4 regions of the Paenibacillus sp. FSL H8-0261 genome follow, and region 1 is predicted to be linked to each of the others. Evidence: predicted binding sites of a transcription regulator. Region 1 holds the regulator's gene; each other region holds the start of a gene.
What was found. The regulator Rex, encoded in region 1, represses fermentation and respiration genes when NADH is low (regulators of the CRP and FNR family bind a similar motif). The targets are predictions, from matches to a motif close to TTGTGAAATATTTCACAA.
Positions count from the first base shown of each region.

Region 2: a site for Rex is predicted at 4,275-4,292, ahead of pflB (formate C-acetyltransferase). Genes of this name have one in related genera too.
Region 3: a site for Rex is predicted at 1,486-1,503, ahead of MHI27_RS15900 (cytochrome ubiquinol oxidase subunit I). Genes of this name have one in related genera too.
Region 4: a site for Rex is predicted at 1,667-1,684, ahead of MHI27_RS03465 (flavocytochrome c). Genes of this name have one in related genera too.

Region 1 is NZ_CP150297.1:4,790,631-4,795,856, reverse strand. Features, by position in the region: gene MHI27_RS21325 (tetratricopeptide repeat protein) at 1-546, shown strand, start outside; gene dinG (ATP-dependent DNA helicase DinG) at 683-3,544, shown strand; gene MHI27_RS21315 (redox-sensing transcriptional repressor Rex) at 3,676-4,329, shown strand; gene MHI27_RS21310 (amidohydrolase) at 4,316-5,226, shown strand, end outside.
Region 2 is NZ_CP150297.1:5,051,149-5,056,374, reverse strand. Features, by position in the region: gene MHI27_RS22565 (ABC transporter substrate-binding protein) at 1-1,107, shown strand, start outside; gene adhE (bifunctional acetaldehyde-CoA/alcohol dehydrogenase) at 1,508-4,129, shown strand; gene pflB (formate C-acetyltransferase) at 4,383-5,226, shown strand, end outside.
Region 3 is NZ_CP150297.1:3,585,512-3,590,737, forward strand. Features, by position in the region: gene MHI27_RS15890 (hypothetical protein) at 1-213, shown strand, start outside; gene MHI27_RS15895 (GNAT family N-acetyltransferase) at 276-1,127, shown strand; gene MHI27_RS15900 (cytochrome ubiquinol oxidase subunit I) at 1,668-3,032, shown strand; gene MHI27_RS15905 (cytochrome d ubiquinol oxidase subunit II) at 3,029-4,045, shown strand; gene cydD (thiol reductant ABC exporter subunit CydD) at 4,114-5,226, shown strand, end outside.
Region 4 is NZ_CP150297.1:777,065-782,290, reverse strand. Features, by position in the region: gene MHI27_RS03470 (sensor histidine kinase) at 1-1,561, opposite strand, end outside; gene MHI27_RS03465 (flavocytochrome c) at 1,786-3,576, shown strand; gene MHI27_RS03460 (TOPRIM nucleotidyl transferase/hydrolase domain-containing protein) at 4,359-5,226, opposite strand, start outside.

The DNA of each region.
Region 1 (5,226 bases):
TGCAATTATAATATGCTGCATCGACTTAGTGATAAAGTGATGGATGAATGGCTGGCCTTTGCAGAGAAGCTAAGTCACTTTCGTGAAAGTGTAGATTTTACGACTGTGGTTGAAGAGGAAGTGCCAGAGCAGGAAGCACCCGAGCTGTGCATGGATACTTTTGTTAGAGGTCAAGGGTATTATAAGCTGCTGATGTATGGGAAATGTATTGAACAGTTTAAGGAAGTTATTGTGCAATATCCGGATAGCTTGGCTGCTCGATTATATTTAGCCATCTCTTACCTGCAGGAAGGGGAGGGGGAAGCTGCTTGGAGTCATCTGAACCATATGCTCGGTTTGATACGGGAAACCAAGCTGAAGGCAATGGTTTATAACGCTTTAGGTTGCATCAGGGCCTCTCAAGAACGGTTCAATGAAGCGCAGGAGCTGTTTGGCCTTTCTTTGCAACTTGACCCGGCACTTCCTGAACCAACCGTTAATTTGGAGGTTTGCCGCCGCCGAGGAGGTAAGCTTCATTTCGGAAATCAGCTTGTTTCATTATTGTAAATTATTACGTTTACGGTTTATTATTCCGCATTTTCATTCAAGCGATGCATCCCCTGAACCAGTGGTGTGCATCGCCTTTTTTCGCAACTTCTGTTATGCTGATTAAGAGTCTCAATTGAAAGGGAATAGAATTATAATGAAATTTGCCGTGCTTGATTTTGAAACAACGGGAACCCAATCCGTGGGTGAAATTATCCAGGTTGGCCTTGCAATTATAGAAGAAGACCGGTCCATCTCCCGGGTATATGGTTCCTACGTCAAGCCCGGAACGCCGATACCTCCTTTTATAACTGGTCTAACGGGGATTACCGACGATGATGTAAAGGATGCACCTGAGCTGGATGAGATGATGATGGAGCTTGTCCCACTCTTGGATGATGTTGTGCTTGTAGGGCATAATGTCGCATTCGACTTCCATTTTTTGCAAAATGCTTTAGACCGATGTGGGTATTTACCATTTCAAGGGCGGATTTTAGATACGATTGATTTTCTGAAAATCTGCTTTCCTTCCCTCACATCCTATCAACTAGGATCAGTTAGTGCACATTTTGGAGTGACGCACGATCGTCCGCATCAGGCAGACAGTGATGCTCTCGCAACTGCTCTTGTATTGCTGAAATGTCTGGAGGAGCTCTACGATTTGCCTCTGCTGACGATTCAGAGACTCTGTGAGCTGTTTACGGAAGAGGATAGTGATCTGGGTTGGTATTTTGATGGTCTGCTGCGTGAACGGGAAGCGGAGACGCTTCAGCCCGAAGGTGATCTGACTTTCTATCGTCAATTAGCGCTTGCTGTAGGAGACTGGAACGAATTAGCTCCACCTCGAGACGAGCATGCTGAAAATCCACTACACAATTTATCTTTTACAGATTATATGGATGAAGTAACGAAACGACTTAAAGAAACTTTGCCACAGTATGAAAGCCGAGAAGCTCAGGATATTATGATCAATGAGGTGATGACGGCACTTGCCGAAGACAAGCATCTATTGATCGAAGCAGGGACAGGAACCGGTAAATCCCTTGGTTATTTATTGCCTGCCATATACCAAAGCGTACGCACTAATGAAAAAGTCATGGTCAGCACTCATACTATTAATCTGCAGGATCAATTGCGTGAGCGTGATATTCCTTTGTTAACGCAGGTAGTTCCTTTTCCATTTAAAGCTGCAATTTTTAAGGGCAGAGGGCATTATTTGTGTCTTCGTAAGTTCGAACATAAAATTAATAAAAAAGACTTTATAAGTCCGAGGGAAGATGCGCTTACTGCGGCTCAGATGATCGTTTGGCTGACACAAAGTGAATCAGGAGATGACGAAGAGCTTAATCTAAGTGGACGTGGCGGAGATTTTTGGGAGACGGTGGCAAGCGATACCGATTCTTGTCTGGGTCGCTCGTGTCCCTGGTTCCGTAAGTGTTATTATCATCGGGCTAAGCATGAAGCTGGTATTGCAGACGTGGTCATTACGAACCACTCTAAACTTTTCGCAGATGTTAAGGCTGGGCATCAACTACTTCCGGCTTATGAACATCTTGTAATAGATGAGGCCCATCATCTGGAGGACGTGGCTGGCAAGCATTTAGGCATGCATATGAAGCATTTCACGGTGGCACATACACTATCGCGTCTTTATAAGGATAGTCGAAATGGCCAACTTCCTACACTTCGCCAAATGCTTCAGTCATCAGGCAGTGAGGAAGCTTCTGAATGGAGCGGAGTGATCGATAGAATCTATCCGGACCTTCTTACCGTAAAAGAAACCTGGGATCTGCTTAGTGATAAACTATTCAGCCTCTTGCCGGAACGCAGCGATGCAGCGGCGGGAGAAGCCGGCCAGTTAGTCATGCGGCTACTTCCTACCCGTAAACCGAAAGATTGGGATGAATTGGTTGCTTTAGAGAATACTATGAATCTGACATTAAGCGAAATTATCCGTAAAGGTGATAAAATGCTTAATGAGATGCGAGATCAAGAAGGTCAATCTTCCTCAGATAGCCTAGTTACCGATATTAGCGGCTTATTTAAGGATTTAGCTTCTATACGTGAGCAAGTACGGTTTTTTATGGGATTAAATGATGAGAATGTAGTATATTGGCTGGAGGCGAATGGAAATTATCGCAGTAAATCGCTACAGCTGTATGCCGTTCCTGTTGATGTTAGTACTCAGCTTAAGGAGCTGTTTTTCGACAAGAAGAAAAGTATCGTACTAACTTCGGCGACACTCTCTGTGGATAAATCTTTCCAGTTTATGATTGATAATCTCGGACTTAATGAAGCTGCGGAAGAGGGGCGTCTGATGACATCACTCCTGCCTTCTCCCTTTAAGTATCGGGAGCAGGCGCTGTTAGTTATTCCGCGGGATTTCCCAAGTGTGAAGGGGAGTGTAGGCGATGCCCGATTTGTCGATACACTCGTACAGTCACTAGCAGAAGCAGCTATTACAACACGTGGGCGGATGCTTGTCCTGTTTACTTCTTACAAGATGCTACGCCAGGTTTACGATCCTCTGAAAGAGGCTCTAGCCTCACAAGAGATCACGGTGTTAGGTCAAGGCGTGGAGGGGGGCAGCCGTAGCAAGCTGATCCGCCGTTTTCAGGACAGTGCAGCTTCTGTACTGTTAGGAACAAGCAGCTTTTGGGAGGGTGTAGATATTCCAGGTGAAGCATTAACATGCTTGGCCATCGTGAGACTCCCATTTCAACCGCCAAACCACCCCCTAGCGGAAGCGAAGTCTGAGTTATTACAAGCCCAGAAAAAGAATCCGTTCATGAAGTTGTCTGTTCCTCAGGCGGTTATTCGCTTCAAGCAAGGATTTGGGAGGCTGGTACGGACAGCGCAAGATCGGGGTATTGTTATTGTGTATGACACAAGGGTGATCGAATCTCACTATGGGAAGTATTTCCTCTATTCGTTGCCTGGCCCGAAAATGGAGCATATGCTTACGGATCAAATGGTTCCTCGTATAGCGGAGTGGTTGGAAGACGGAGGCGTTTCTTGAAAAGAACGTCATCGATCTTATTAATCACTCTACAAGGAAGGGCGGTATAAGAATACCGCTCTTCCTTGAGACGAGGTGCAGATATTTCGATAGGATTTGAACAGAATATCACTTAAATTAGGAGGTAAATTATGAAATCGGATAAAATATCAGAAGCCGTTGTTCGCAGACTTCCTGTGTACTTGCGTTTCTTGAATGATCTCCAGAAACGTGAAATATTAACCGTTTCCTCACAAGAACTAGGACAAAAACTTGATTTAAATCCTGCTCAAATTCGTAAAGATTTAGCTTATTTTGGAGACTTTGGTAGAAAAGGTATCGGGTATGACGTAACTTATCTTATTGAAAAAATCCGTCATATTCTGAAGCTGGATCAACAATTGAATGTGGCTTTAGTAGGTGCTGGTAACCTTGGACATGCATTATCTAATTACAATGCTTATCTGAAAGATACTATGAAGATTACCGCTATATTTGACTCCTATGCACCTAAGGTAGGGCGGAAAATCAACTCTCTTACCGTTCAACCGATGGAGGAGCTTGGTCAGACGGTTCGTGAGCAAGGTATTCGAATTGGGATAATTACTGTGCCTGATTCAGAAGCGCAGAATGTAGCAGATATTCTCATTGAGTCTGGCATTGAGGCGATTTTGAATTTTGCACCAGTGATTCTAAAAACACCATCGAATATCCGGGTTCATGCTGCCGATTTTACAACGGATTTGCAAAGCCTTGCTTATTATTTGAAAGACGGAAAGGAAGAAAGCGGAAATGAAGAGCAGTAAAACGATTATTAAGGGCGGGCGTTTTCTTATTCCGGGAACGGATGAGCCGGTTCTGAGCGGATATATGACTATTGAAGATGATTTGATCACTTACATAGGAAAAGAAGAACCTTTAATGGAAGATGATGTGCAAGTTGTTGATGGCAGTCGTCTGCTGTTTATGCCAGGTCTGGTAAACACACATGGCCATGCCGCAATGTCATTGCTTCGTGGTTATGGAGATGATTTAGCACTTCAGGTGTGGCTTCAAGAGAAGATGTGGCCGATGGAAGCGAAATTCACTGGAGAAGATGTATACTGGGGAACCTCCTTGTCGGTACTGGAAATGCTAAAAGGTGGTACTACAACCTTCTTGGATATGTATGATCATATGGATCGAGTAGCAGAGGTAGTCGAATTATCAGGCATCCGTTCCGTACTGATGAGAGGCGTAATCGGATTATGCCCAGAGGAAGTACAAAATCACAAGCTTGCGGAAGCGATTTCTTTTGCACGAAATTGGCATGGTAAGGCTGATGGTAGAATTACGACGATGATCTCGCCACACGCCCCATATACTTGCCCACCGGACTTCTTTGTTAAGTTTGTACAAGCGGCACATGATTTGGATTTACCGATGCATACCCATATGTCCGAGACCAAACGCGAAGTGGAGCAGAATGTGGTGGATTACGGACTTCGGCCTGTAGCGCATTTAGAGAAGCTTGGAATGTTCACACGTCCGTCTATTGTTGCACATGGCGTTCATTTGAATGATGAAGAGATCGAGATACTGGCTCGTCATGATGTAGGCGTGTCTCATAACCCAGGAAGTAATCTGAAACTGGCTAGTGGAGTGGCTCGGGTTACGGATCTTCTAAAGGCTGGTGTGAAGGTGTCACTGGGTACAGATGGTGC
Region 2 (5,226 bases), 260 kb from region 1:
GCACCAACCTTCTTTAATACTTTTGCTACAGAAGCTAAATTCCTGGTTGAAAAGGGCTGGGTTGCTGACATCACAGATCTGTGGAACAAATATGAATTTAAAGATCAAATTAACACCGTGCTTCAAAATCAATTTATTATCGACGGCAAAGTTTTCGGAGTAACACAAAAAGGTTATGTAACAACCACTATGATCAACAAAAAAATGCTGGATGAAAAAGGCGTAGCCATTCCACCTATGGATTGGACTTGGGATGATATGCTGAACACGGCTAAAGGCGTAGCTGATGCCAAAAAAGGTATTTCCGGAATTGCTCCAATGGGTAAGGGGAACGAAGCAGGTTGGAACTGGACCAACTTCCTGTTTGAAGCTGGCGGAGAGATTCAAAAAATTGAAGGCGGTAAGGTTATAGCTACATTTAATTCCGATGCTGGCGTTAAAGCACTGGATTTCTACAAGAAACTTAGATGGGAAGCTAACGCGATTCCACAGGACTGGGCACTTGGTTGGGGCGATGCTGTAGGTGCGTTCCAACAAAGTCGTACAGCAATGGTAATGGCCGGGTCTGATGGCGTTATCGAGCAAGCGTTGAACCAAGGTGGACTGAAACCTGAGGATGTGCTTACGTATCCTATGCCAGCTATGGAAAAAGGCGGAAAGCACACAGGGGTACTTGGTGGTGACTATCTAGTAATTAATCCAAATGCTACGCCAGATGAACAAGAAATGGCATTCCGCTACATTACTTTTGATTATTTCTCTGACAAAGGTTTGGAAGCGCTGGATGCAATTCTTCAACAACGTACAACCGATGGCAAATACTTTATCCCGCCGCTCTTAGACTACTACTCAGCTGATTCTGAGTTTGGTAAGAAGACCAAAGCGGTTTATGACAAGTACACAAATGTATACCAATATAGCCCTGACATTATGGGACTTTTGGATGGTAAACCTGAAGCTCAATACAACACACAGGACTATTACGCAACCATGTCCAATGTTATTCAAGAGCTGTTCTCCAAAAAAGGAACGGATTCCAAGAGCCAGTTAGAAGCAGCAGCTAAAACAGTGCAAGAGAAATTCTTTGATACGATTAAAGCGGAATAGTTTAATGCAAAAACCGGCCCCTTTGGGGTCGGTTTTTTGTTGTGAAGATTTATAAATTTATAAATCTTCAGAAATAGTGATAATCAATTGGAAATTATTACAGTGTAGGGAAATCGTAATTGACTGTGATGAAGAGAATACATTTTTGTGTACTGATTTTAGATATATGGAATAAAAAGGAGCTGAAATTTTGCTTATTAAAGTATAATTCTAAGATTTAAAGGGTTTTATAGCACATAATATGGTAAAAAGACTATAATATGATCGAATGAAAGCGCTTTGAAAACAAATCAAAAAAACTTTATACTTTGTGAAAGATTTCACTATACAAGGTGGAAATCATGTGATAAGATAAATGTGTAGAGAAAAACAACTAAAAATTGACAGGAGGACGAGGGAGATGGCAGTTAAGAACGAAGTCGCCGCCCAAGTTAAACAAGTTACCGCTGAAGAGTATATTCAGAATTTAGTGGATAAAGCAAAAAAAGCGCATGAGGCGTTCATGGCGCTAGACCAAGAGCAAGTTGACACAATCGTTCATGCAATGGCGTTGGCTGGACTCGACAAACATATGTACCTCGCAAAATTGGCCGTAGAAGAAACTGGACGCGGCGTATACGAAGACAAAATTACGAAGAACATCTTCTCAACTGAATATATCTGGCACGGAATTAAATACGATAAAACAGTAGGCGTTATTGAAGACAACGCTTATGATAGCTTCCAAAAAATTGCTGAACCCGTCGGAATTGTTATGGGTATCACACCGGTAACCAACCCTACATCCACCACGATGTTTAAAGCGTTGATTTCGATTAAGACACGGAACCCTATTATATTCGGTTTCCACCCATCTGCGCAAGAGTGTAGTGCAGCTGCTGCAAAAATTCTTCATGATGCTGCCGTGAAAGCTGGCGCTCCTGAGAACTGTATCCAATGGATTGAAATGCCAACAATGGACAAGACAAACGCATTGATGAACAACCCAGACGTTGCTCTTATCTTGGCAACTGGTGGTTCTGCAATGGTAAAAGCAGCTTATAGCTGTGGTAAACCAGCACTTGGCGTAGGCCCTGGTAACGTACCTGCTTTCATTGAAAAGAGCGCGGATATTGATCAAGCCGTAACGGACATCATTCTTTCTAAAACATTTGATAATGGTATGATCTGTGCTTCCGAGCAAGCTGTTATTATCGAAGAACCAATCTTCGATCAAGTGAAGAAAAAAATGATTGCTAATGGCTGCTACTTTGTGAACAAAGAAGAAGCTGCCAAACTGACTAGTGGAGCAATGAATGTAGATAAATGTGCGGTTAACCCAGCAATCGTAGGTCAATCCGCAGTGAAGATTGCTGAAATGTGTGGCATTCAAGTCCCTGCCGGCACAAAGATTCTGGTAGCAGAACTTGAAGGTGTAGGCACTAAATATCCACTTTCCGCTGAAAAATTAAGTCCGGTTCTTGCTTGCTACAAAGTTAAGAATGCAGATCAAGGTATCGAACGCGCAGCTCAAATTGTTGAATTTGGTGGTATGGGACATAGCTCGGCTATCCACTCCAACAACGAAGAAGTAATCATGAAGTTCTCTAACCGTCTGCAAACAGGACGTATTCTCGTTAACTCGCCTTCCACACATGGTGCGATCGGCGATATCTATAACACTAATATCCCTTCGTTGACTCTGGGCTGCGGATCTTATGGACGTAACTCCGTGTCGCAAAACGTTACAGCAATCAATTTGATCAACGTGAAAAGGGTGAATCGTCGTACCGTGAATATGCAATGGTTTAAAGTACCTGACAAGATCTATTTCGAAAAAGGCGCTACTCAGTACCTGACCAAAATGCCTGATATCACACGTGTCGCAATTATCACTGACCCAATGATGGTTAAGCTTGGATATGTTGAAAGAGTTGAACATTACCTGCGTCAACGTCAAACTCCTGTAGCTATCGAAGTGTTCTCTGAAGTTGAACCAGATCCATCGACAACTACAGTTGAAAAAGGTACTGCAATGATGAACAGATTCCAACCGGACTGCATTATCGCACTTGGCGGCGGTTCCCCAATGGATGCTGCAAAAGGAATGTGGTTATTCTATGAACATCCAGACGCAGACTTTAATGGTCTGAAACAAAAATTCATGGATATCCGTAAACGGGTATACAAATTCCCTAAACTTGGTAACAAAGCTAAGTTTGTAGCGATTCCAACTACTTCGGGTACAGGTTCGGAAGTAACATCTTTCGCAGTTATTACCGATAAAACAACTGAACAGCACACCAAATATCCTTTGGCTGACTACGAGTTAACTCCAGATGTGGCTATCATTGATCCAGAGTTCGTATACAGCTTGCCAAAAACTGCAGTTGCTGATACAGGTATGGACGTATTGACACATGCTATCGAAGCTTATGTATCTGTTATGGCGAGTGACTATACTGATGGTCTAGCTATTAAAGCGATCCAACTGGTATTCCAATACCTTGAAAAATCAGCGCTGGAAGGCGACAGAGTAGCACGTGAGAAAATGCATAACGCATCAACACTTGCTGGTATGGCCTTTGCCAATGCATTCTTGGGTATTAACCACAGTTTGGCGCATAAATGGGGCGGACAGTACCACACTGCTCATGGTCGTACTAATGCGATCCTTATGCCACACGTTATCCGCTACAATGCTAAAAAACCTACGAAGTTCGCTTCGTTCCCTAAATATTCGCACTTCGTAGCTGATGAGCGTTATGCTGAAATTGCCCGTATTCTGGGATTGCCAGCTCGCACAACTGAAGAAGGTGTAACTAGCCTGATCAATGCTATTCGCGATATGAATAAAAAATTGGGCATCGAAGAATCGTTCCAACAACTGGGCTTTGATCCTAAGGACTTCGAATCCCGCGTAGATTACTTGGCTGACCGTGCGTTTGAAGATCAATGTACAACTGCCAATCCTAAGCTGCCACTGGTATCTGAGCTTGCTGATGTATACCGTAATGCGTTCTACGGAAGATTTGATAATTAATAAGTGGTTAAATAGAGAATAGGATAGTTGTGGACTTAGATAAAGGTGACAAATATCACTCGAAAGGTGATATTTGTCACAGTGTTTTTATAGAAAATAAACTAGAATGTTTATATAAACAACGGTCCCACATATGAAATGTTGATTGTGAAATTTGGAACAACCACATCTTTTTGGGGATCACGAGACACGGGATCAACCTTCAAGCCCGCGATCTCTACAAATATAATAAATATAGATGGAGGGATTTAGCATGTCGGTGATTGAAAAAGAAGTAAATGAAGTGAAATCCGGTTGGAGAAGTTTTACAAAAGGTAAATGGTCCAAGAAAGTTGACGTTAACAACTTTATCGCTAGTAACATTAAGCCTTATGAAGGTAACGAAGAGTTCCTCGTAGGTCCTACTAGTAACACAACTGAACTGTGGAAGATTATTTCCCAACTGAGCAAGGAAGAAAGAGAAAGAGGCGGCGTATGGGATGTTTCCCTAGATACTGTCTCCACAATCACTTCACATGCTCCAGGCTACATTGACAAGGACAAGGAACAAATTGTAGGCGTGCAGACTGACGCTCCTTTCAGACGTTCCATCCAGCCATTCGGCGGGATCAAGATGATGGTTGATGCTACGAAGGCTTATGGCTTCGAGCTTCCACAAAACATCGTTGACATGTTCACGAACATTCGCAAAACGCATAACCAAGGCGTATTTGATGCATATACACCAGACATGAGAGCAGTGCGTAAATCCGGCGTTATCACAGGTCTTCCTGATGCTTACGGCCGTGGACGTATTATCGGCGACTACCGCCGCATAGCTCTGTACGGTATTGATTTCTTGATTAAAGACAAAAAGCAACAACTAGCTGAGCTTGAAGTTGATTCCATGACAGAAGAAGTAATTCGTTTACGTGAAGAACTGTCCGAGCAAATTCGTGCACTGGGCGAATTGAAAGAAATGGCAGCAGCTCACGGTATGGATATTTCCAAACCAGCGACGAACTTCAAGGAAGCTACTCAATGGGTATACTTTGGATATCTGGCAGCAGTTAAAGAACAAAATGGTGCGGCGATGTCCCTGGGACGTGTTTCTTCCT
Region 3 (5,226 bases), 1.2 Mb from region 1:
TTTGAAGTTGGGATACCGGTAATTGGCTTCATCCCAATGCCCGACTATCTGCTCGTAGATAGTGAAAACAGAGAGATGGACAAATTTGATGCAAAGCTTATGCATACACAAATTATATCGTTACTGAAGGCGGTCAAGATAGTGGACGGAACGGAGACGACTAAGCTTGGAAAGTCAGATGGGTATTCTTTTTTCTATGGCCGTACTAAATGATGAATTGGAGATTGGCTGATGATTAAGAACATAGTACCAAAAGAAAAGGAGAAAAAAACTACATGTTGATCAAAAGTGTTAAGGATCTTGAATTACAAGAGTTTACAACTTGCTTTAACGAAGCCTTCTCCGATTATGTAATTCCATTTCATGTTTCTTCGGAGTATTTAGCTGATAAATTTGCAGGTGCGGGAGTTAATTATCAGATGTCGTTTGGTGCTTTTGATCAAGAGAAGCTGGTTGCATTTGTTATGCATGGCATCGGGGATCGTAACGGCGAAAGTACTGCATTTAATACTGGTACAGGAGTCGTTCCTTTATATAGAGGGAGACGGCTAGTCGAACAAATTTATCGTCATGCTCTTCCCATCCTTAAAGAAGCTCATATTCAAAAGTGTTTGCTTGAAGTGATTCAAACGAATGATAAAGCTATAAAAGCGTATACCGCCATAGGATTTCAAATTCATAGAGAATTGGCTTGTTTCAAGGGGCGTATTGATGTCACCCTTCCGGACGATCATAGACATACATTCATTACTATGGTTCGACTGGAAGAATTCGATTGGACATCGGTACATTCTTATTGGAATTTTGAACCTTCTTGGGAACAATCTGTTCATGCAATTTTACGAAATCCGCATTTATACGATGTGGTCACGATAAGGGAAGAGAATAAGATTTGTGGATACGCGGTAATAAAATCGGCCAACGGAGCAGTTGTACAGTTCGGTATTTTGCGAGAAGAAAGAAACCAGGGATTTGGGCGTTCCTTATTTCATTGGATGGGAGAGAGACATTCTATCATCACCGTCAATAATGTAGACAAAAGAGATACAAATTCTATACGTTTCCTTCAAAGTGTTGGTCTTGACGTATACATCGAGCAATATGAAATGGAGAAAGATTTGTCATGACGAAGATGACATTAGCTTTAATTCAAAAACACTGATGATTTGAGTCAGTGTTTTTTTTGTTGCAGAAGGGGGTATATATTAGAGGTTAAAATGAGGAAATATTGTTTTTTTCTAACATCGAAGTAGGAGGAGACTTGTGAAATCATATATACGCTATTGAATCAATAGCTCTTTTGGGTTCTTTTTATGTTATTCACTGAGTTGTCAGAAAGATTTGACCCTTTCTTGAACATTTAGGGATTAAGAGATATCTGTGATTGAATTACTTGCAATTTAAGATAAGATGATTTTAATCATTAGGTCACGTTATTAATTTGACTGCTCAGTATCAGGTAAATCAGGCTCGCCAACTCTTGCTTTGTGAAATTTTTCTCTTTTTACATAGCAAAGAACGAGGAACGTCATACTAAAACGAACAGGCAACGATGTCGCTGAGCCCTGCTAAACCTGATATTGAATGCAGCCCCAGAATTAGCCGGCCTAATCATAAGCATCAAGTTATGACGAAAAATGAACAGCGTTTGAAGGGAGCAGTAAAGAATGGCAATTGATACGGTGCTATGGAGCAGGCTGGTGACAGGCTTGACTCTCGGGTTCCACGTTATTTTTGCGACGATTGGCGTCGGTATACCGCTAATGATCGCTATTGCAGAGTTCATCGGGATCCGCAAAAAGGATCCCCATTATACACTTATGGCAAAGAGATGGTCTCGGGGATTTGTCATTTCTGTAGCGGTTGGTGTCGTGACCGGTACAGCCATATCACTACAATTAGCCCTGGTATGGCCGAATTTTATGAAACTGGCTGGGAATGTTATTGCACTTCCGTTATTCATGGAAGTGTTCGCGTTCTTTTTTGAGGCCATCTTCCTGGGCATTTATTTGTATACGTGGGATCGGTTTAAAAATCCGTATATCCATTGGCTGTTGACGATTCCGATTGTCGCCGGGGCAGGCATGTCTGCCGTTTTTATTACGACGGTGAACGGATTCATGAACCAGCCTGGAGGCTTTGTCATGGAAGCGGGCCAATTCACAGCGATTGACCCGGTGCAAGCGATGCTGAATACGGCGACCTTCTCCAAGGTGTTCCATGTATTAAGCTCGGCCTATTTGACAGGAGCTGCCTTGTTAGCCGGGATTGCAGCCTTTGCGATGCTGAGAAAAGGAGTGTCCGCATACCACAAAAAATCCTTGAATCTCATGATGGCGGTCGTTTTGCTGTTCAGCTTGCTGAACACGTTAGCTGGTGATGTGTCCGCCAAGTTTTTGGCCGAGCATCAGCCAGAGAAGCTTGCAGCGGCAGAGTGGCATTTTGAGACGGGTAGCGGTGTGGACTTGGTTCTAATGGGATGGCTGAATGCAGAGCATGAAGTGATAGGGGCTCTTCATTTGCCGAAAGTGCTCAGCTTCCTGGCCTTTGGAGACTTTAATGCGGAGGTAACGGGGCTGGAGGAATTCCCCAAGGAAGAATGGCCACCGCTTCTTGTTCACTACCTGTTTGATTTAATGGCTGGAATCGGATTTGCTCTGCTCGCGATTTCGGTCCTGTACTTCCTGTTTGTGTTCTGGAAAAAACGCAATGTGCTTAACAAGTGGATGCTTGGCATCATCGCACTGATCGCACCGCTCGCTTTTCTAGCTGTAGAGCTGGGCTGGTTTTATGCAGAAGTTGGGCGACAGCCGTGGATTATCCGCGGATATATGCGTGTAGAGGAGGCTGCCACGACTTCACCGAATGTAAGAATTATATTCTTCGCCTTATTACTCTTGTACATCGTACTCGGCAGTATGTGTGTAATCGTGCTAAGACGTTTGTTCAACAATAATCCGGCAGAAGCTGAGATGGAGAAATGGATGAAGGAACATCCTAATCAATCTGTGGAAAAGGGGGGCACTGAATGATGAGTTACGAAATAATTGGCATCTCGGTGCTCTGGCTGTTCTTGTACGGCTATTTAATTATAGCTTCCATTGATTTCGGAGCGGGATTCTTCGCCTTTTATGCACGTTTGACGAAGCAGGATCATCTCATTAATCGTCTGATTTCCCGTTATTTATCACCCGTTTGGGAGATCACAAATGTGTTTTTCATCTTTTTCTATATTGGCATCGTCGGATTTTTTCCGGACACAGCCTATTATTATGGCTCTGCGCTGCTTGTTCCGGGAAGTATTGCAGTTATTCTTCTTGCGATTCGCGGTTCGTTCTACGCTTTTGAAAATTATGGTTCCAAGAAAAACATAGTATATCTTTTTTTGTACGGAGCTACAGGTCTGCTTATTCCGGCTTCGTTGTCAGTGGCACTTACTTTGTCTGAAGGCGGCTTTATTGTGAAGCAGGCTGAGACGGTTTCTCTGGATTACTGGGCGCTGTTTACCAATCCGTTATCGTGGAGCATCGTTGGACTGGCAATCGTGTCCGTTTTGTTCATAAGCGGCTCATTTCTGACTTTTTACGCATCTCGTGCAGAGGATCATTCCGCGTTGAAGCTGATGCGGAACTACGCCCTGTTTTGGAGCACACCGACGATAATTCTCGCACTGACAGCATTTATCTATTTGGGTCAACACAATGAGCGGCATTTTCAAAATATGATGGATTTATGGTGGCTCTTGGCACTTTCCGTTGCTTTCTTCATGATCGCGATGTGGCTGTTATATAACGGACGCCGTTACGGATTAGCTTTCATATGCATCATGCTGCAATTTTTCTGTGCCTTTTTCGCTTATGGGATTGGGCAATACCCTTATATTCTCGATCCGTATATCACGATTCAGAGCAGTGCAACTTCACCAGCAATGGGCTTAGCCTTAGTTGTTGTGTTTATCGGCGGTCTGTGCCTGTTGATCCCATCCCTTATTCTGGTCTTCAAGCTCTTCCTGTTTGATGCGGATTATGTAAAAGGGAAAAAATAAAGCTAATTGATCCATTACGGCGTGTATGAGGTTTCTCTACAAGCCTATATATAAAGGAGGTGTGATCTGTGCCGAGGAAATCCAGTCTGATTTCTCAACAAATGTCTTCACAAAGAAAAAATATGGCCCTCCTCGCGATCCTTTCGCTCGCGCTTGGTACAGCTATTGTGAGTCAGGCTGGACTGCTTGCTGAAGCAGTCCAACGGATTTTTGTGGAGAGAGCTTCATTTTCATCGGTTATCATGTTGCTCGGCATTCTTCTGGCTGTTATGGCTGTACGCACATTGTTGTCATATGGAAACGGTAAAGTTGGCTTGCGAATGGCTGCCACTGCCAAGACAAATATGCGCGCAGCCGTGCTGCAAAACTTAACCCATGCTTCCATGCCTTCCACCCTTCGTGGACAGACGGGAGGCAAGGTCAGTATTGCTCTTGATGCTGTGGATGAGGCTGATAGTTATTTCAGTCAGTACATGCCACGTATGATGGAAGCTGCTATCATCCCGATTCTGATTTTGGTCGTTACATTTATCCAACATGCCAACACAGGTTTCATTCTTTTGTTTACAGCTCCTTTTATCCCACTGTTCATGATTTTGGTAGGACTGAAAACGAAGAACAAATCCGAAGAAAAATATGCGCAGCTGGCCGAGTTTTCAGGTACGTTTCTGGATTCTCTTCAAGGGCTAGTGACGTTGAAAATATTTGGACGGGCACACCGTCAGCAACAGAAAATTGAACACAGTAGCCTGAGTTACCGTGATGCCACAATGGGCATTTTGAAGATTGCGTTTACGAATACCTTCATGCTGGAATCGATCGTGATGCTAAGCATTGGCATTGTCGCTCTTGAACTGGCCATCCAGTTGCTCGTTTTCAAATCTATGACGTTCCACACCGCCTTTCTCGTGTTGTTGCTCGTTCCCGAGTTTTACAACCTGTTAAAGAATACGGGAACGGCCTTTCACAGTGGCAGGACAAGTATGGGTGCGGTTCGTAAGGTGGAACAGATGCTTGAAGAACCGGCAGGGGAGAGTAGGGACGCGAATAGCATTGAAGGAGCATTAACAACCGATGGAATCAACGAGATCGACAGCATGGATAGGGTCGACAGGGGAAGCAAATTAGAAATTGGAAATTCCAATGATCTTTCAGTACCGCCATCCATGGAAATAGATCAT
Region 4 (5,226 bases), 2.9 Mb from region 1:
TGCCATCTTCGTTCTTCACTGCAAGGCCATATGGCACCCCGTAAGCTAGTCGAATGCGATGGTTTACACTGTATAGCCCAAAGCCCGTGGCAGAACGATCATATTTATCATCAAGAAGGGCTTGATTCATCTGTTCAAGCTTCTCTTCAGGAATCATAACCCCATTATTTTCAACCTTAATGACCAAATAATCGACCTGTTTATATGCTGTAATCGAAATTTTGCACTTTTGATCCCCAAGTGGCTTAATCCCGTGATAAATCGCATTTTCCACCAAAGGCTGCAGCATGAAGCGAACGACTTGGCACTGAGCAAGCTTTTCATCATATCGAAGCTCGTAGTCCAGAATCTCCTCATATCGCACGCCTTGAATATGAAGATAACTCTCGACATGGTACAACTCCTGATCAAGCAGAATGTAGGGACTGCCTGTGCCAAGCCCTACTCGGAAATACGCGCTAAGCGCTTCCACCATCTCCACCACATTGTCTGCTCCATGTTCCATTGCCATCCACTGGATCGTATCCAATGTGTTGTATAAAAAGTGTGGCTTGATCTGCTCATGAATCAGTCTGAGTTCCATCTCCTTTCGGTCCTGCTCCACAGCGTATAATTGAACAAGCATGTCATTGAAGCTTCGCCCAAGATCGCCGATCTCATCCGAGCGCGTAACATCTGCTCGTATGGTTTGGTTGCCGTTCTGCACATTTTCCATTACCTGGCGAAGCGACTGAATTGGACGAATAATGGAAGAAGCAAGCAGCATCAGAAAGACGATAAACGCACTACCGATAAGAACGCCTACCAGCAATGCAGTCCGCTGGGTTTTGATCACCGCTAGCGATAGACTTGAATTCGGTACTTCGAGTACTAGCTTCCAGCCTTCCACATTTTGAATTGGAGCCTCAAATACACTCATGTTCTTCTTATCTGCTGCATCCTCCGCTCCATCTCCTTCACCCAGCTCTCTGCAATCGATGATAAGCTGGCCTGACTGGTCATATAGCATTACATCTTGAGCAATCTCCTTCATCTTCTTGACGGAGACGGCTGCGGCAATATAAGCCACCTCATCATTCACCGATGGATTCACGCGATAGAGAATGACGACGATTTCAACTGCATTCGCTTTGGATACGATCGGATTGCTCACCACATAATTGGAATCTGAATTCAGCAGTTTTCGATAGTAGGGTCGGTTTAGTATCGAAAAAGGCTTGTCCCTTGCTGACCAGGAATTTCCGTGAATATCCACCACGCGTATGGATTCGTACTCTACTTGCTTCTTCGCCTCGAACTTATCGATCTCTTGCAGCAATTCATCTCGTGTCCACTGATGGTCCGAAGCTAGAGAAGCAAGCATGTCTATCTCTCCAATGCGCTGATTAAACCAATAATCGATCTGGTCGCTGCGTGCATTAACCACTTGCTGCGTTAAGTTCTTATTCAAAGGGACAACCGTATGGTTCATCTCCAAATATATTGTTACAAGCAATGCAATGAACAGCAGCAAGAAGCAGCTTCCTGCGATTAACGTAATTTTTAAGTGAATTGTTTTCATTGTAATCATAGCCCTTCACAATATCCGTTTCTTACATGCCCGAAAAAGACAAAAAAACGCTAATCTGTGCAAATACATAATGCTGTACTAAATCTATAATAGGTCTTGTGCATATTTTCACATGAAATAACATTCATGTCTAGGCTAGAGATAAAGGATTTGCCTAGCAAATCTTCCTCTCCCTAATGTATGTAACCAATTCACAACAGAATGAAGGAGATATTATGCGAACTCACACGAAAAAGCTGTTATCTATTCTACTAGTCCTCAGTCTTATGTTCACGCTTGCTGCCTGCGGCGGTAAAGATGCAGCACCCGCTGCAGATGCAAACGGAGTTCAAGTCTTTGAAGGAGTTGGGCAAGGTAAACATGGCGATATTAAAGTACAAGTTTCCTTATTAGATAACAAGATCACTGACATTAAAGTAACAGAGCATAAGGAAAATGAAGTACTTGCAGAACCTGTTTATACGCAGCTCAAGCAAGATGTCATGGCAACTAACAGTGCAAAAGTTGATGCCGTTAGCGGATCTACGGTTACAAGCAAAGGATATCTCGAAGCCATTCAAGATGCAATTACGAAGTCTGGACTTACCCTTGTCGCTGGCGCTGCAGTCAGTGGAAACAAAGACAAAGAAGAAGCCGAGCAAACCTATGATGTTGTCGTCATCGGTGCCGGGGGTGCTGGCTTTAGTGCGGCTATCGAAGCGAACAGCGCTGGAGCTAATGTAGTTCTGCTCGAGAAAATGCCAGCTGTTGGCGGCAACACATTGATCTCCGGTGGTGAGATGAATGCGCCGGACAACTGGGTTGAACGTGCTCTAGGCATCACAGATGACACGGCTGAATTGTTCTATAATGATACGATGAAAGGCGGAGACAACCTCGGGGATCCAAAGATGGTTCGTATTCTTGCCGACAATGCTCTAACATCTGCCGAATGGCTGCGCGATGAGATCAAGGTAGAGTTCTTACCTGATCATCTGTTCCAATTTGGAGGCCATTCCAGAAAACGTGCGTTGATTCCTGTAGGTCATACAGGTGTTGAATTGATTACTAAGTTAAAAGCCAAAACAGACGCTGATCAAATCACGATCAAAACGAATATGAAAGCCGAAACCTTGCTGAAGGATGAAAGCGGCAAAGTAACCGGTGTAACTGCGACTTCGGGTACTGGCGACAAGATCACATTCCATGCGAACAAAGGCGTCATCATCGCTACCGGTGGTTTTGGATCCAATGTAGAGATGCGTAAAAAGTATAACCCTAAAATGGATGAAAAATATATGTCTACCGATACACCAGGATCTACAGGTGACGGTATCGTTATGGCAGAAACGATTGGCGCCAAACTGACAAACATGGAGAGTATTCAAACGTATCCAATCTGTAATCCTGAGACAGGTGTTATTTCCCTGGTTGCAGACTCCCGCTTCGATGGTGCGATCCTGATTAACCAAGAAGGCAAGCGCTTCGTTGAGGAATTAGAACGTCGTGACGTTATTTCTAAAGCAATTCTTGCCCAAACGGGCGGATATACGTATCAATTATGGAATCAAGGCATTGAGGATATCGGTAAAACGATCGAAGTTCATCAAGACGAATACGATCAGCTCGTTAAACAAGGCTTGCTCTTTAAAGCCGATACGATTGAAGAGGCGGCTGATTTCTTCAAAATTGACGTGAACACTTTGAAAGAAACGATTAATAAAGTTAATGATTATGCGAAAACAGGTAAAGACCTTGATTTCAAACATCGCGGTGGATTGAAATCTCTTGAAAAAGGCCCTTACTACATCGAAAAAGCTGTACCATCCGTTCACCATACAATGGGCGGATTGGTGATCGACGAGAAGACTCGCGTATTGAATGAAAAAGGCGAAGTCATCCCTGGGCTGTTCGCTGCAGGTGAAGTAACAGGGGTCATTCATGGTGCAAACCGTCTTGGCGGTAATGCCATCGCTGATATCTTCACGTTCGGCCGGATTGCAGGCAAACAAGTTGTAGCAGAGTAATCTTATGTTTGTGTAACTGCTCTATTAATAAGTTAGTCTTAAAAACGTGCAAGATAGTTTGTAGAGTGTAGGTCGACTGCTAACTTTCAAGTTGCCCTCTATGACATAGCAAACCGCCCTGTCCGCAACATTGCGAACAGGGCGGTTTTTTATGGTGGAGCCTAGGGGCTACGCTCGTCTAACTCGCGGCTCTTTTATCGTTCTCCGTTAGTGGAATTAATATTGTCCATTTCTTTCCTGGTACTATCACTAGAACTATAGCAATTATTTAGTGTCTACTTGACAAGGGTTCCTCACCAACAAAGCTACCGATTCTACGTGTACTGTATGCGGGAACATATTATCCTGGGATGTGCACTGTAGCAATCCACGGAAACCTTGATATGACGGGCTTTTCCCAATGACCTTCCGTTCTGGATGGCTGACTTCGGCACGTTTCTGTTGATGTTTTACATCAATTTTTTGAATACATGAACTTATTGCAACCAGCGATATAGTTGGGATAGGTGTTTAGGAATAATCCTTATGAAATATGTAGTGTTCCCGACTTCCGTATGATTTATTTAGTTCGCTTATGGTTTTTAGTGATTGTTTACGTCCCCAATTAGTGCCTTATAATAATTTTAATTATTCCCACATACCACATGGATGGAGTATCCAGTGAGAAGAAGTTATACGGTACTCTCACCACTGTCGTCCAAGTATACCTCGGGCCTTTAAATGTTTTTGTAGTTCTGCCCTTATCTCTTCTTGTTTTTGAGGCTTCCTACAGAACTTCTTATTTACTGGAACTCGAAGTGATTTTCTTCTGCCTTCCCTAAAATATGATTTTTTAAACGCTGTCTATTTCCTTCATCACTAAAAAAAATATACGCAGCTATAGTTTTATGCCAACCTCTTTTATTTCTTACTGCACTAGGCATGCCCAAGAATCTTCCTATTTGATCAAGATCGATATCATAAAATTTTTCTAGATCTGGGTCGTGTACTACAAGCTTAATCTCATCTCTAGCCTCTGCGGCTTTAAGGTAGTGTGTTATTGCTACTGCATGTTTAAATAAGGTAGCCTCTTCACGAAGAGGAATATCCCCATCAATAATGACAATAACTTCTTTCCTTATTTTTAAGAATAATTCTACAAAGAAAGGAATAAAGGCCTTACCATTGGGATTAAAAACTTCAAGTGAATTATCAAATTCGTTCTTCAAAGATGCCAATGCAGTTATATCAGAGTCCCCTTCGACAATAATCACTTGCTTATAAAATAAGCACCTATAAAATTCATCACTTTTTAAATTTTGCTCAATAAAACTATCGAATGCGTGGCGATGATTTAGTAAATTTAATTTGTATTGAATTGAAGAATCGATTTGAATATTTGGTTCCTCTACCCTTATATTCTCAATTTTATCCGAAGTCATTCTATATAATTCTATCACTTCATCTTCTAGCACATTGAATTTCGAGTGATTACTAAAGAAAATTATATCTTCTAGATTAACTTTTAAAATGTTGAGTAACCGAGAATTATGCGTTGCTACTCTTACAACAAAATTACATTCAAGCAAGATACCAAAAAATTCGGCAATTACTTTTAAAAATTCTTCATCCAGAAAATTTTCCGGTTCATCGAAATAAATAATCCTTACA